One region of the Citrobacter rodentium NBRC 105723 genome, then DNA from elsewhere that is predicted to be linked to it. Evidence: predicted binding sites of a transcription regulator. Region 1 holds the regulator's gene; each other region holds the start of a gene.
What was found. The regulator LexA, encoded in region 1, represses DNA repair genes until DNA is damaged. The targets are predictions, from matches to a motif close to TNCTGTATGTACATACAGNA.
Positions count from the first base shown of each region.

Region 2: rmuC (DNA recombination protein RmuC) is a predicted target of LexA. The motif match lies at 3,100-3,119, and genes of this name have one in related genera.
Region 3: sulA (SOS-induced cell division inhibitor SulA) is a predicted target of LexA. The motif match lies at 1,698-1,717, and genes of this name have one in related genera.

Region 1 covers NZ_CP082833.1:1,719,484-1,723,820, reverse strand. The annotation lists partial or broken gene K7R23_RS08070 (conjugal transfer protein TraF) at 5-247, opposite strand; gene zur (zinc uptake transcriptional repressor Zur) at 533-1,048, shown strand; gene K7R23_RS08060 (CsbD family protein) at 1,125-1,334, opposite strand; gene dinF (MATE family efflux transporter DinF) at 1,464-2,789, opposite strand; gene lexA (transcriptional repressor LexA) at 2,927-3,535, opposite strand; gene K7R23_RS08045 (diacylglycerol kinase) at 3,659-4,027, opposite strand; gene plsB (glycerol-3-phosphate 1-O-acyltransferase PlsB) at 4,198-4,337, shown strand, end outside.
Region 2 covers NZ_CP082833.1:1,455,830-1,460,166, reverse strand. The annotation lists gene ubiB (ubiquinone biosynthesis regulatory protein kinase UbiB) at 1-164, opposite strand, end outside; gene ubiJ (ubiquinone biosynthesis protein UbiJ) at 161-766, opposite strand; gene ubiE (bifunctional demethylmenaquinone methyltransferase/2-methoxy-6-polyprenyl-1,4-benzoquinol methylase UbiE) at 779-1,534, opposite strand; gene rmuC (DNA recombination protein RmuC) at 1,629-3,056, opposite strand; gene udp (uridine phosphorylase) at 3,196-3,957, opposite strand; gene K7R23_RS06860 (dienelactone hydrolase family protein) at 4,219-4,337, shown strand, end outside.
Region 3 covers NZ_CP082833.1:4,461,348-4,465,684, reverse strand. The annotation lists gene ompA (porin OmpA) at 1-810, opposite strand, end outside; gene sulA (SOS-induced cell division inhibitor SulA) at 1,167-1,676, opposite strand; gene K7R23_RS21315 (TfoX/Sxy family DNA transformation protein) at 1,894-2,523, shown strand; gene yccS (YccS family putative transporter) at 2,477-4,337, opposite strand, start outside.

The DNA of each region.
Region 1 (4,337 bases):
AAAAATCCTTGTCAGTGATTTGCGCCCCGACCGCAGGAAGGATGACGGTTACGCTGTCCTCCGGCTTCGCTTTTGCCAGCAGCGCCGGGTTGATCAGAACGCCGCTGCCATAGTTTGCCGAAGCTACGCCCGTCCCGCCCATCGCGTCGTTACGTGCTTCTGCCCAGGTATTTGCCGCGCTTGCGGATTGAGAAACCAGAAATGAGACCGCAATCGCCACCACCGAAAAGTTAAAATTTTTATTCACAATAAACCCATTTTTATTAGCAGTTGAAATAACACCCTCTGCCGTTAGCGGTAAGGCAGAGGAGTACTATTGCTGTGAAAAAAAATGAATAAAAAACGCTTTTATTCGCTCCATGCTGAACGTGCCGGAACTGTTTCTTTTTGTAACGTGCATCAATATGTATAGAAGAGTTTATAAAGAGGGGAAAGATGAGCAGACGATATATCGTTACTGGCGGGATCTCGGCGTTTCCGGCAGAACATGATAAAGTGAGGGTTTATCACCCCACGCAATCCGAGGTGCCCGATGGAAAAGACCACAACGCAAGAGCTGTTAGCGCAAGCTGAAAAATTGTGCGCGCAACGCAACGTGCGGCTGACCCCACAGCGTCTCGAAGTACTGCGTCTGATGAGTCTGCAGGAAGGGGCGATTAGCGCTTACGATCTGCTCGACCTGCTGCGGGAAACAGAGCCGCAGGCCAAGCCGCCAACGGTTTATCGCGCGCTGGATTTTCTGCTTGAGCAAGGGTTTGTGCATAAGGTCGAGTCCACCAACAGCTACGTGCTGTGCTACCTGTTCGATCAGCCAACCCATACCTCAGCCATGTTTATTTGCGATCGCTGCGGCGGCGTGAAGGAAGAGTGCGCGGAAGGAGTGGAGGATATTATGCATACGCTGGCGGCGAAGATGGGATTCGCTCTGCGCCATAACGTGATTGAAGCGCATGGCCTGTGTTCAGCCTGCGTGGAGGTGGAAGCCTGTCGTCACCCTGGCGAGTGTCAGCACGATCACTCCGTACAGGTGAAAAAGAAACCACGCTAAGAACGCGAGCGGCAAGGTTATGCCGCTCAGGGTAATGAAGGGCAGTACGTCCTTGTACTGACTGGCAGCTGAAAAATTACCAGCGGTAGTCGTTGCGGGTTTCCCAGTCACCGACCTCTCTTTCCGCCTGATCTTTCTCGTAACCATAACGTTCCTGGATTTTACCTACCAGCTGGTCACGTTTACCTTCGATGACCGTCATATCGTCATCGGTCAGTTTGCCCCATTGCTCTTTCACCTTACCTTTGAATTGCTTCCAGTTACCACCGGCTTCGTCTTTATTCATCATAAAGTCCTCTTCGTTAGGCTGTGAATAGCGAGTCTGTCATCCAACGTTGCTGCGTTTTTTGCTGGACGTGATATTAAGTGTAGTCAGTGATTCTGAGTGCGACTGACTATTCAGAATATTTAACCGTCACGCTGCCGAAAACCAGCTGCCGTTTCGCCAGTGTCGCCGCCATATCCACGCCAGAGAGAGGCCACGCAGCGCCAGAAAAACCGCCAGCGCCAGCCATAAACCGTGATTTCCCAGCACCGGCAACGCCAGCAGCGTTAAGGCGAACCCGGCTGCCGCTACCGCCATGCTGTTGCGCATTTCCGCCGCCCGCGTTGCGCCGATAAACATACCATCCAGCAGATAGCACCAGACGCCAACCAGCGGCAGAATCACCTGCCAGTACAGATAATGGTCGGCAAGCTGTTGTAACTGCGGCAACGAGGTCAGCAGCGCAACGATCGGTTCGCCCGCCAGCAGATACGTCAACGAGAACAGCAGCGCCACAATGCCCGCCTGACGACAGGCGGCCCGCCATACCGCCAGCAGCTGGCTACCGTCGCGCGCGCCATACGCCTGGCCGGAATGCGCTTCCACCGCGTAGGCAAAGCCGTCAAGAGCATAAGCGGTGAAGGTCAGCAGCGTCATCAGCACCGCATTAACGGCGACAATATCGCTACCTGAGCGGGCGCCGAGGACGGTGATGGTGCCAAAGCAGAGTTGCAGCAGCAATGAGCGCAGCATAATGTCGCGATTGAGCGCCAGCAGACGGCGAAAGTTGCCGCGCCAGGACTGTTTCAGCATCGCAGACGACACGCCGCGCAGACGCAGCACCTTGCGCACCATCAGCAGACCAATCAGCAGCGTGGCGTACTCGGCGATCATCGTTGCCAGCGCCGCGCCCTGCACGTTCATATGCAGTCCCATCACCAGCCACAGGTCGAGCGCAATGTTGATGATATTACCGACTACCAGCAGGATCACCGGCGCGCGCGCGTACTGAACGCCCAACAGCCAGCCCAGCAGAACCAGATTCGCCAGCGAGGCGGGCGCGCTCAGCCAGCGAATCTCCAGAAAACGCCTTGCCTGGGTCAGTACGGCTTCGCTGCCGCCGACGATATGCAGCGCGAGATCGATAAGCGGAGTACGGCAAAGCGCGATTAACGCGCCTGCGCCCAGCGCCAACAGCAGCGGCTGTACCAGCGCTCGCGCCAGCGCCTGCGGGTTCTTCGCGCCAAACGCCTGCGCCGTCAGCCCCGTGGTGCTCATACGCAAAAAAAGCAGCATCATGAACAGAAAACTGGTCGCCGTCGCCCCCACCGCCACGCCGCCGAGATAAACGGGGCTGTCGAGATGGCCGATCACCGCGGTGTCGACCAGTCCCAGCAGGGGAACGGTGATATTGGAGAAAATCATGGGTAAGGCAAGACGCCAGAGCGCTTTATCAGCAGAAGTAAAAAAAGGCATAAAAAGAAGCCTGAGAAGCCGTTATCGCATTTTGAAAAATTTTACAGGCCCGATAGGCGTAGCGCTGGCGGGCCTGTTACCGGACGGCGGCGGCGCTGACGCCGCAGCCGGAGTGAAGGTAATAAAGTACGAAGGTACTACAGCCACTCGCCGTTGCGGATCACGCCAACGGCCAGTCCTTCGATAGTGAAGCTCTGCTCACGCAGGTCCACGACGATCGGTTTGAATTCGCTGTTTTCCGGCAGAAGTTCGACTTTATTGCCCTGCTTCTTCAGTCGTTTTACCGTCACTTCATCATCAATGCGCGCCACGACGACCTGACCGTTACGCACATCCTGAGTTTTGTGTACCGCCAGCAGATCGCCATCCATAATGCCGATGTCTTTCATCGACATACCGCTGACGCGCAGCAGGAAATCGGCATTCGGCTTAAACAGTGACGGATCGACCTGGTAATGGCCTTCAATATGCTGCTGGGCCAGCAGCGGTTCGCCCGCGGCAACGCGCCCGACCAGCGGCAGTCCGTCTTCTTCTTCGTGCAGCAAGCGAATGCCGCGAGATGCGCCGGAGACAATCTCAATAACACCTTTGCGCGCCAGCGCTTTCAGATGCTCTTCAGCGGCGTTCGGGGAACGGAACCCCAAACGCTGCGCGATTTCCGCACGCGTTGGCGGCATACCTGTCTGGCTGATGTGATCCCGAATAAGATCAAACACCTCTTGCTGCCTGGCCGTTAACGCTTTCATTCCGCCCCCTGGGTGTATATACAGTTATGCTGTGAGTATATACAGCAAAAGGCGATTTTGGAACCACAAACTGCATCATGCTCGCGAGTTTTATACGGTTATGGAACCCTGGTCGTAAAAAGCTTAACCAAAATGCGCCCACAGCAGGATGCCCCAGGTGATCAAAGCGATAATGATAGAGAGCAGCACCGCAGCCGACCCCATATCTTTCGCCCGTCCCGACAGCTCGTGATACTCGGAACCGATACGGTCCACCACCGCTTCAATGGCGCTGTTAAGGATTTCAACTATCATCACCAGCATGACCGAGCCAATCAGCAGAACGCGCGTAATCGCATCCACGTCCAGCCAGCAGGCAACCGCCACGGCCAGCAGAACGGCGACGCTCTCCTGGCGGAACGCCGCCTCGTTAATCCACGCGGCGCGAAACCCCTTCCAGGAATAACCTGCTGCTTTGATAATTCGGGTAAATCCAGTGGTATTATTAGCCATTAAAAGAACCTTTTCGCATTATTGGCGTCAATGACAATGTCTGTTTAGCTCAGCGGTATTGAGCGCAGGCGACCCGGCGCGAAGTATGACCGGATACACCAGAATTTCACATGACTTTCTGTTATCCTTGCAGCGCATTTGCATTATTAACCAGAGGCTTTACATCGTTTATGTCCGGCTGGCCACGAATTTACTACAAGTTACTGAATTTACCACTAAGCGTACTGGTAAAAAGCAAGTCTATTCCGGCAGATCCTGCCCCGGAGTTGGGACTCGATACCTCTCGTCCAATTATGTACGTTTTGCCGTA
Region 2 (4,337 bases), 260 kb from region 1:
TCGCCGAGGAGTTTGTCTTTGTGTCGGTTCGGCATCCAGAACAGGCCGTAACGCCATAACCGTAGCGGCAGCGTGATCCGCATCCGGGGAATGAGCTCATCAAGTCCGTAGCTTAAAAAGGTGCGAATGATGAAATATAGGCGCCGTACTTCACCTGGCGTCATTTAGCCTCCAGTTTTTCCAGCCGTCGGGTCAGCGCATCGACAGCGCGATCCACCGCCGCCGTCTCTTCCGCAAACCAGGCGACCTCAAGGGGTCCGGGCGCCATTCGCCACTCTTCAGTCATCGCTTCGGCGATATAGCGCTGTTGGCGTTGAAGACCGTGGCGAAGAAATTTAGTCCCGCCGCGCAGGGCTTTGCTGATCCCTTCGGCCGCAATATCGCCGGTATAAGGCACCAGCAGTTCCGCGGGGTCGAACTCCGCTAAATCGGCAAGGGCAACGAAATTCTGCACCACCTGAATGTCACCCTGCACTTCCAGTTCGCCACTGCGAATCAGCGCGGTAAGCTGCTGTCGGTCACGAAGCTTAGGCAGCACGCTGGCGTAGGTAATGACGGTGCAGTCAGCCTCGCCCGCCCATTCTCCCAGCACGTCGACCTGCCGCTCGCCGAACAGCAAAATTAAAGATGTCGAAAAGCCTTTTAGCTCCACTCGCAGCACTTTGCCCAGCAGACGCGTGCGCGCTGTTTTCAACGCCGGTGAACGGTACAGAAAGGTATTGAGCAGACTTTCCATTCCTGCGGTCACTAAGGGTTTAAAAGGCATTCCCGTCTCCAGTCAGAACTTATAGCCACGATGCAGCGCAACCACACCCGCCGTCATGTTGTAGTAGTCAACGCTTTCAAACCCGGCGTCCTGCATCATGGCCTTCAGCGTATCCTGATCGGGATGCATACGGATGGACTCCGCCAGGTAGCGGTAGCTGTCGGCATCATTTGCGACGATAGAACCAATACGCGGCAGAATGTGGAAGGAATAGGCGTCGTAGGCTTTGCTCAGCGGTTCGATAATCGGTTTGGAAAATTCCAGCACCAGCAGGCGACCGCCCGGCTTCAGCACGCGGAACATGGAACGCAGAGCTTTGTCTTTGTCCGTGACGTTGCGCAGGCCAAAAGAAATGGTAATGCAGTCAAAGGTATTGTCCGGGAAAGGCAGCGCTTCGGCGTTGGCCTGGACATATTCCACATTGCCGACGATCCCGATATTGCGCAGCTTCTCGCGACCCATTTTGAGCATTGAGTCATTGATGTCCGCCAGAACCACTTTGCCGGTTTCGCCAACCAGGCGGGAGAACTTAGCCGTCAGGTCGCCGGTGCCGCCCGCTAAATCAAGAACCGTCTGACCGCGGCGTACGCCGCTACAGTCGATAGTGAAGCGCTTCCACAAACGATGAATGCCGAATGACATCAAATCATTCATGACATCATATTTTGAGGCCACCGAATGAAAAACGTGGGCCACCATATCCGCTTTCTGCTCTTTAGCGACTGTCTGAAAACCAAAGTGCGTCGTTTCTTGTGAATTATCCACCATCTCAGTGCCTGCTCATCAAAAAATTGTTCAAGAAGTGTAACAGATTGGGGCAATTTGCCCTACTCTTCTGCCCGATCCGGCAACGCTGAACGGACTACAGCGACTGCTGTTTTATCCCATCATCGTCGTAATTCAGTGTCTTTTCATGCTCTTCGGGAACGGCCCGCAAACGGTACTCCTCATCCTGCGAGGTGGCCTGTTCCGCCAGTTCCGGATTAATCTCGCGTTTAATTTCTACCCCTAATCCGCGAAAGGCTTCCGCCTGGGCCAGTACATTGCCGCGCCCCGAAGCGAGCTTTTTCATGGCCTGGCAGTAGTTATCCTGGGCTTTCTCCAGGCTTTGCCCAATCGCCGACATGTCATCCACAAACAGCCGCATCTTGTCGTAAAGTTTACTGGCCCGATCGGCAATCTGCTGTGCGTTACGGCTTTGATGCTCGTAGCGCCACAGATTAGCGATGGTACGTAAAGCCACCAGCAGCGTCGTGGGGCTGACCAGCATAATATTATTTCTCAGCGCCTCGGTAATCAGTTCGGGCTGCCTGTCCAGCGCCAGTAAAAACGCCGGTTCTACGGGGATAAACATCAGCACGTAATCCAGCGTTCGCAGCCCCGGAAGCTGCTGGTAATCTTTTCGTCCCAACAGACGAATATGATTACGCACGGAGGCAATATGCTCCTGAAGCGCGCTTTCGCGGGTGTACTCATCATCGGCGTTAAAATAGCGCTCGTAGGCCACCAGCGTCATTTTAGCGTCGATCACCACATCTTTACCCTGCGGTAAACGCACAATCACGTCAGGCTGCATCCGCGAACGGGCATCATTTTCGATGCTGACCTGCGTTTCGTACTCATAGCCTTCGCGCAGCCCGGACGCCTCCAGCACGCGGGTAAGCACCACCTCGCCCCAGTTGCCCTGGGTTTTATTATCGCCTTTCAGGGCCCGCGTCAGGTTGATTGCCTCCTGCGCCATTTGCGCGTTCAGCTGTTGCAGATTGCGGATCTCATGCGCCAGCGTGTGCCGCTCGCGCGCCTCCTGACCAAAGCTGTCCTGCACCTGGCGGCGAAAACCGTCCAGCTGTTCACGCAGCGGCGTCAGCAGGCTGTTAAGACTTTGCCGGTTTTGCTCATCGACCCGGCGATTGCTCTGTTCAAAAATACGGTTAGCCAGATTCTCAAACTGTTCGCTGAGACGCTGCTCGCTGTTGATCATCTGACGAATTTTGTCTTCCGCATGTTGCTGCGCGGCTTCCATCCGCGTGGTGACTTCACGCAGATCCGCCTCCAGAGAGGTGTTAATGCTGCGCAGGCTGCGAAGTTCGTTATTCAGCAGTTCGCACTCATCGCGCCAGTGCTCGCTTTGCGCAAGCTCCTGTTTCGCCGCGCTTAACGCCGCCACCATATCTTCACGTTCGGCAAGCTGATCGGCTTTTTGCTGCGCGTGCTGATAGCTGGCGATCAACCAGCCAAGCGCAATGCCCACCAGCGCTATCACCGCGTAAATTACGATTGAGATGTCCAAAATGCCTCCTGCCGCTGCCGCTCACCTGCACAAAATAGGATTGTGCTGTATAAACGTCCAGTTTAAAAGGAAATTCCTGCGAGGCGTTACGCAAAATAAAAAGGCCGAACGCGTCGGCCTTATACGGAAATCATGAGGATTAGATCAGACGGCGAGCCGCTTCCACCACGATTTTCACCGCGTGGCTTTCGGTTTGCTTCATGGTCTCAGCATTCGGGATCTCTTGCTGAGTGCGGTTGACGATGACGCCTGCCACCATTCCCGCACGCAGGCCCTGGCTGGCGCACATGGTCAGCAGCGTGGCGGACTCCATTTCATAGTTCATCACGCCCATTGCCTGCCACTCTTCCATAGAGCCCTTAAAGCGGCTGACCACGCGCCCGGAATAGGTGTCGTAACGCTCCTGGCCCGGATAGAAGGTATCGGAAGAGGCGGTGACGCCCACGTGCGTGGTCGCGCCGACCGATTTCGCCGCGTCAACCAGCGCGGTGGTACATTCAAAATCCGCCACCGCCGGGAACTCCATTGGCGCGAAGTGCAGGCTTGCGCCGTCGAGACGCACGGACGCCGTGGTCACCAGAACATCGCCAACGTTAATGTGCGGCTGAATCGCACCGGTCGTGCCAATACGCAGGAAAGTGCGGATACCAAGCTGCGCCAGCTCCTCTACGGCAATCGACGTCGACGGGCCGCCAATGCCGGTCGAGCAGACGATCACGGGCTTGCCGTCCAGTTCTGCGCGCCAGGTGGTAAATTCGCGATGCGATGCCAACTTAACCGGCTTATCCATCAGCGCGGCGATTTTTTCCACACGCTCAGGATCGCCAGGGACGATGGCAAGCGTAGCCCCTTGTAAATCGTTTTTGGTGAGGCCGAGATGAAAAACATCCGATCCGGACATAAGAAACTCCTCTGTGATTCGATTTGGGTCAGAAGAAGCAAAAAGATACTTTACCGAAGGATACAGCCCCTTTTTGTGATACCTATCACTTTGAGATAAACCACTTGCATAACATTACGCAATAAAAGTGATAACCCTCACATTAATGCACTGATTTCATCTTTCATTGCACAAAAATTGAACCGAATCAGGCAGTGTGGGTTTGTTAAAGGCTGTCTATAGTTAACACTGCGCTAATTATCTGAGGGTACGGAGAATACCATGACAACATCACAACAAACCGGCTTTGCACCTGCTGCCTCTCCCCTTGCCTCGACAACGGTTCACACCCCGGACGATGCCATTCTTGCGGGCTTCACGACCATTCCCTCACAGGGTGA
Region 3 (4,337 bases), 2.6 Mb from region 1:
ACCGATACGGTCAGTGAAGCCCAGAACCACGACGGAACCGTCTTTCGGATCCAGGTTGCTCAGCTGGCTGTACATCTGATCCAGCGCCTGCTGGCCTTCTGGCTTCAGGGTTGCTTTGTTGAAGTTGAACAGAACGTCAGACTTCAGAGTGAAGTGCTTGGTCTGTACTTCCGGAGCCGGTGCCGGAGCCGGAGCGATCGGCGCAGCTTCTTCCTGCTGACCGAAACGGTAAGAAACACCTACGCTCAGCAGGCCGTTGTCCGGACGCGTACCGATGGTGTTAGCGTCACCGATGTTGTTGGTCCACTGGTATTCCAGACGGGTAGCGATGTCACGGGTCATAGCCCACTCGATACCACCTGCGAATACCGGAGAAACGCCGGTGTCGTGGTCTTTAGTGGAGGCACCAGTCAGGTTATTGTGAGACTTGGTGTCCGCACGCCATACCATACCACCCAGACGAGTGTAGATGTCCAGATCGTCAGTGATTGGGTAACCCAGTTTAGCGGTCAGCTGAACGCCCTGAGCTTTGTAAGCGCCGTTTTCTACGCTGCCTTTGTACGGCATACGACCTAACCAGTCGTAACCCATTTCAAAGCCAACGTACGGGTTAACCTGATAACCACCAAAGGCGCCGGCACCCAGTTGGTTTTCGTGGGTCGGGCCATTGTTGTCGATGAAACCGGTGTCGTGGTACTGAGACCAGCCCAGTTTAGCACCAGTGTACCAGGTGTTATCTTTCGGAGCGGCCTGCGCTACGGTAGCGAAACCAGCCAGTGCCACTGCAATCGCGATAGCTGTCTTTTTCATTTTTTGCGCCTCGTTATCATCCAAAATACGCCATGAATATCTCCAACGAGATAACACGGTTAAATCCTTCACCGGGGGCCATGCTCAATAGTTACTCTACCGATATCTGCGGCTTATGCCGAGCACCCCTGGCGATGTAAAGTCTACAACGTAGTTGAAAAGTTACAAGTGTGAACCCTGTCAGGCATATGAAAAAAAAGTGCTTGTATACAAATTATTTAACAATTGACGCAGAGTAACGGGCAGCTAAAATTCGCGGAAACCGCTTCCGACAAGCGTTCCCGCAAAAAAAAACGTTAAGCGTCAAAGCCGACAGGCGAAGCGAAAAAAAATTCCAGGATAAATCCTAATTTTCTTCAGTGATACAAATTTGAATGAATTTTTAACCCGGTTTGCTGTCTCGTGGCATGAGCATGTGCGCTAACCGGCCGCATGATAAAGCCCATCGCATTACCCTCATCGGCGGCTTTTACCAGTTCGGCGTGTTCTTCTTCCGTTAACTCCTCAGCCAGCCAGCCGATCACCACGCTGTAGTTGCCGGTGCGCAGCGCCCGTACCATCGACTCCAGCGTATGGCAGGGCGAAAGCTGATTAATTTGCATCACTTTAGCGAGCGGCAGCCCGGCGGACTGCACCCATTCGCGGCTCAGTTTTTGTTGCGGCGTCAGCCACAGCTGCCAGCGCGATTGCTGGCCAAGCTGCTGGAGAAGGGGTAACAGCAGTAACTGCGTCATCATGGGCTGGTCCTCGCGATAGACCACTTCGCTAATCAGCCCGGCAGAGGCTTTCTCAGATGAGACGCGCGCCATTTTGTTCGCTGTTGAGGTGAATGACGAAGAACGATTTGCGTAGCCTGAAGTGTACATAATCAATCCAGCCCTGTGAGTTACTGTATGGATGTACAGTAACCCTGATGCCGTAAAAGATCAACTTTATTTTCGGAAACCGTCTCGCAATTTTTATTCGTTGTTACGGTAAAAACGAAATACAACTTGCCCCCTGATAATAAGTTGCCTATTTTCGTCATTAGCGGATCCGTTATGACAAATCATTTATTTACTTTATGATTTAAAAGGGAATTTTATGAAAGTTCACTCCTATGACAGGATCTATAAATCGCAAGAATACTTATCTTCGCTGGGTAATATTCAGTACCGTTCGCTGTTCGGCAGTTACAGTCTGACTATCCAGGATACCGTCTTTGCAATGGTTGCTGACGGCGAGCTTTATCTGCGCGCCTGCGAGCAGAGCGTACAGTATTGTGTGAAACACTCCCCTGTCTGGCTGACCTTTATGAAACGCGGGCGTCCCGTTATGCTCAATTACTATCAGGTGGATGAAAGTCTCTGGCGCGATCAGCAACAGCTGATCCGTTTATCGAAATTTTCCCTTGATGCGGCATTGCAAGAGAAACTCAGGCGCGGCGCTCAGCGTCGGTTAAAGGATCTGCCCAATATGACCTTTCATCTGGAGAGTTTACTTAATGAGGTGGGGATTAATGACGTCAGCACGTTACGCATCCTGGGGGCAAAAATGTGCTGGCTGCGTCTGAAGCAGCTCAATAAATCGATAACCGACAAAATTCTTTATATTCTCGAAGGGGCGATTTATGGCGTTCATGAAGCGGCGCTCCCGGCGACGCGCCGCCGGGAGCTTGCTGAGTGGGTTAAATCGCTGGCGCAGGAGCCGATGTATCCGCTGAAGATTGAGTGATCTGCCGCTGCAGGCGACCAATCTCGGGAAGCAGCGCGATGAGCAAACCGACCTGCTGAATTACCAGGGGCTCTTTGCTGTCCAGGCGTGGTTCAAGGTGCTGTATGCGCAGCTTTAGTTCAGCTAATGCCTGCTGTACCCGCGCTTCGTCTGCGGGAAGATGATGCAAGGCGTCATCGACATAGCAGACGGCGTCATCCAGTAATGTCAGCACCTCGGGGTTTGTGAGCTGTTCACGATGCGCCCCAAGCGCGGAAATATAGCTGGTAAACGTATGGTTGAGGCAGAGTAAGCGGAACGCTGCCTCTCGCGTCTGCGCAGTGACGTCCGGTTCGCTGGACATATTTGAGACGACCGACGCCAGTTCAGCATCGCGATTATGGGCGTCACGGCGCGCAATACGGTATGCCAGCCGGTTATCGCGTCCCTGGTGGTATTGCTCAAGGATGGCGTCCAGGTAACGACAGTTAGCATCAGTCGCGCGTTTCAGCACCCGTGGCAGGTTACGAAAACGCCAGTCCGGCCAGATGAAACTGACCGCCGCCCAGGCGATAGCGCAGCCGATCAGCGTATCAATCACCCGCGGCAGAGCAACCTCGAAACCTTCGCCGAGCAGGTTAAAGCACAGCAGCACCAGCAGGGTGATAAACATGGTGGCGTGGGCGTACTGCACGTTACGGAAAGCAAAAAAGAGCACGCCGGTAATCACCAGCAAAATAAGCTGACCTTCCAGCGAAGGGACGAACCACAGAATCGGCAACCCAATGGCTACCCCGACAAGCGTGCCAACGATCCTCAGCGCCAGACGGCGGCGCGTGGCGTTGTAGTTGGGCTGACAGACGAACAGGCTGGTCAGCAGGATCCAGTAACCGTGGTGCATGCCGGTAATCTGAATAATGGCGTAGCCGACGCACAGCACCAGCGACATCCGCACCGCATGGCGGAAAAGGGCCGATTCCGGGGTGAAATTACGGCTCAGCCGCAGCCAGATATCGCTCATTCCGTGAGGACTGTCGTCTGCAAGCTGGTTTTCAGACTCGCTGCGCGGCATCGCCTGCGCCTGCTCGGATTCAATGGTCGCCAGCTGCGCGTCAATAGCCCGCAGGTTAGCCAGCAAAAATCCCAGCGTCTTCAGCAAATCGGCAGCGGCGCCACTCGCCTGCATCCGCTCAAGCGCCGCATCCAGATGGGTAAAGGCGCGTTCGAAATGCGGATCGTGCTGATAGGGCGTACGCAGCAGAATACTGCGCGACAGCTGCAGGCAGGCCTGGCCCTGCATCGACATCAGACGCTGGAAACGGAACATCACGTCGCTGTAGCGGAAGTGCTCACGCAGCGTCTGGTACTGAATATGGGAAGAGCTTGCCCGCTCATGAATATCCTGGGCGACGAAGTAGTAGTGCAGGGTCCGCCGCGTTCCCCGCTGACCCCGGTCGCCGCGCAGACGGCTGAGCAGCGAGACTTTGGTCTGGTTCAGCGTCGCCATCAGTTGCCCGTTGGCCAGCGCTAAGTCATACAGCGGCGCCTGGCTGTCATCTTCAATATCCGGATCAAACAGCCGCGATTTCAGCTCCAGATAATGCGCCAGCTGTTCATAGCTGCGCGCCAGATTGTCCTGAAGCGGGCGGATGGGAAATAAAAGGTGGCCGATAAGCGTCAGTCCGTTGTACCAGATGGCGCCCGCCAGCAGCAGAATCGGCTGTTGATACCAGTGCGCGTACAGCGAGGTGCCGAGCATGGTGTAAATGGCAATCAACAGCGCGCCGAAGGCGATGGTGGCATACCGCTGCCCAAGCCCGCCAAGCAGAATAAAG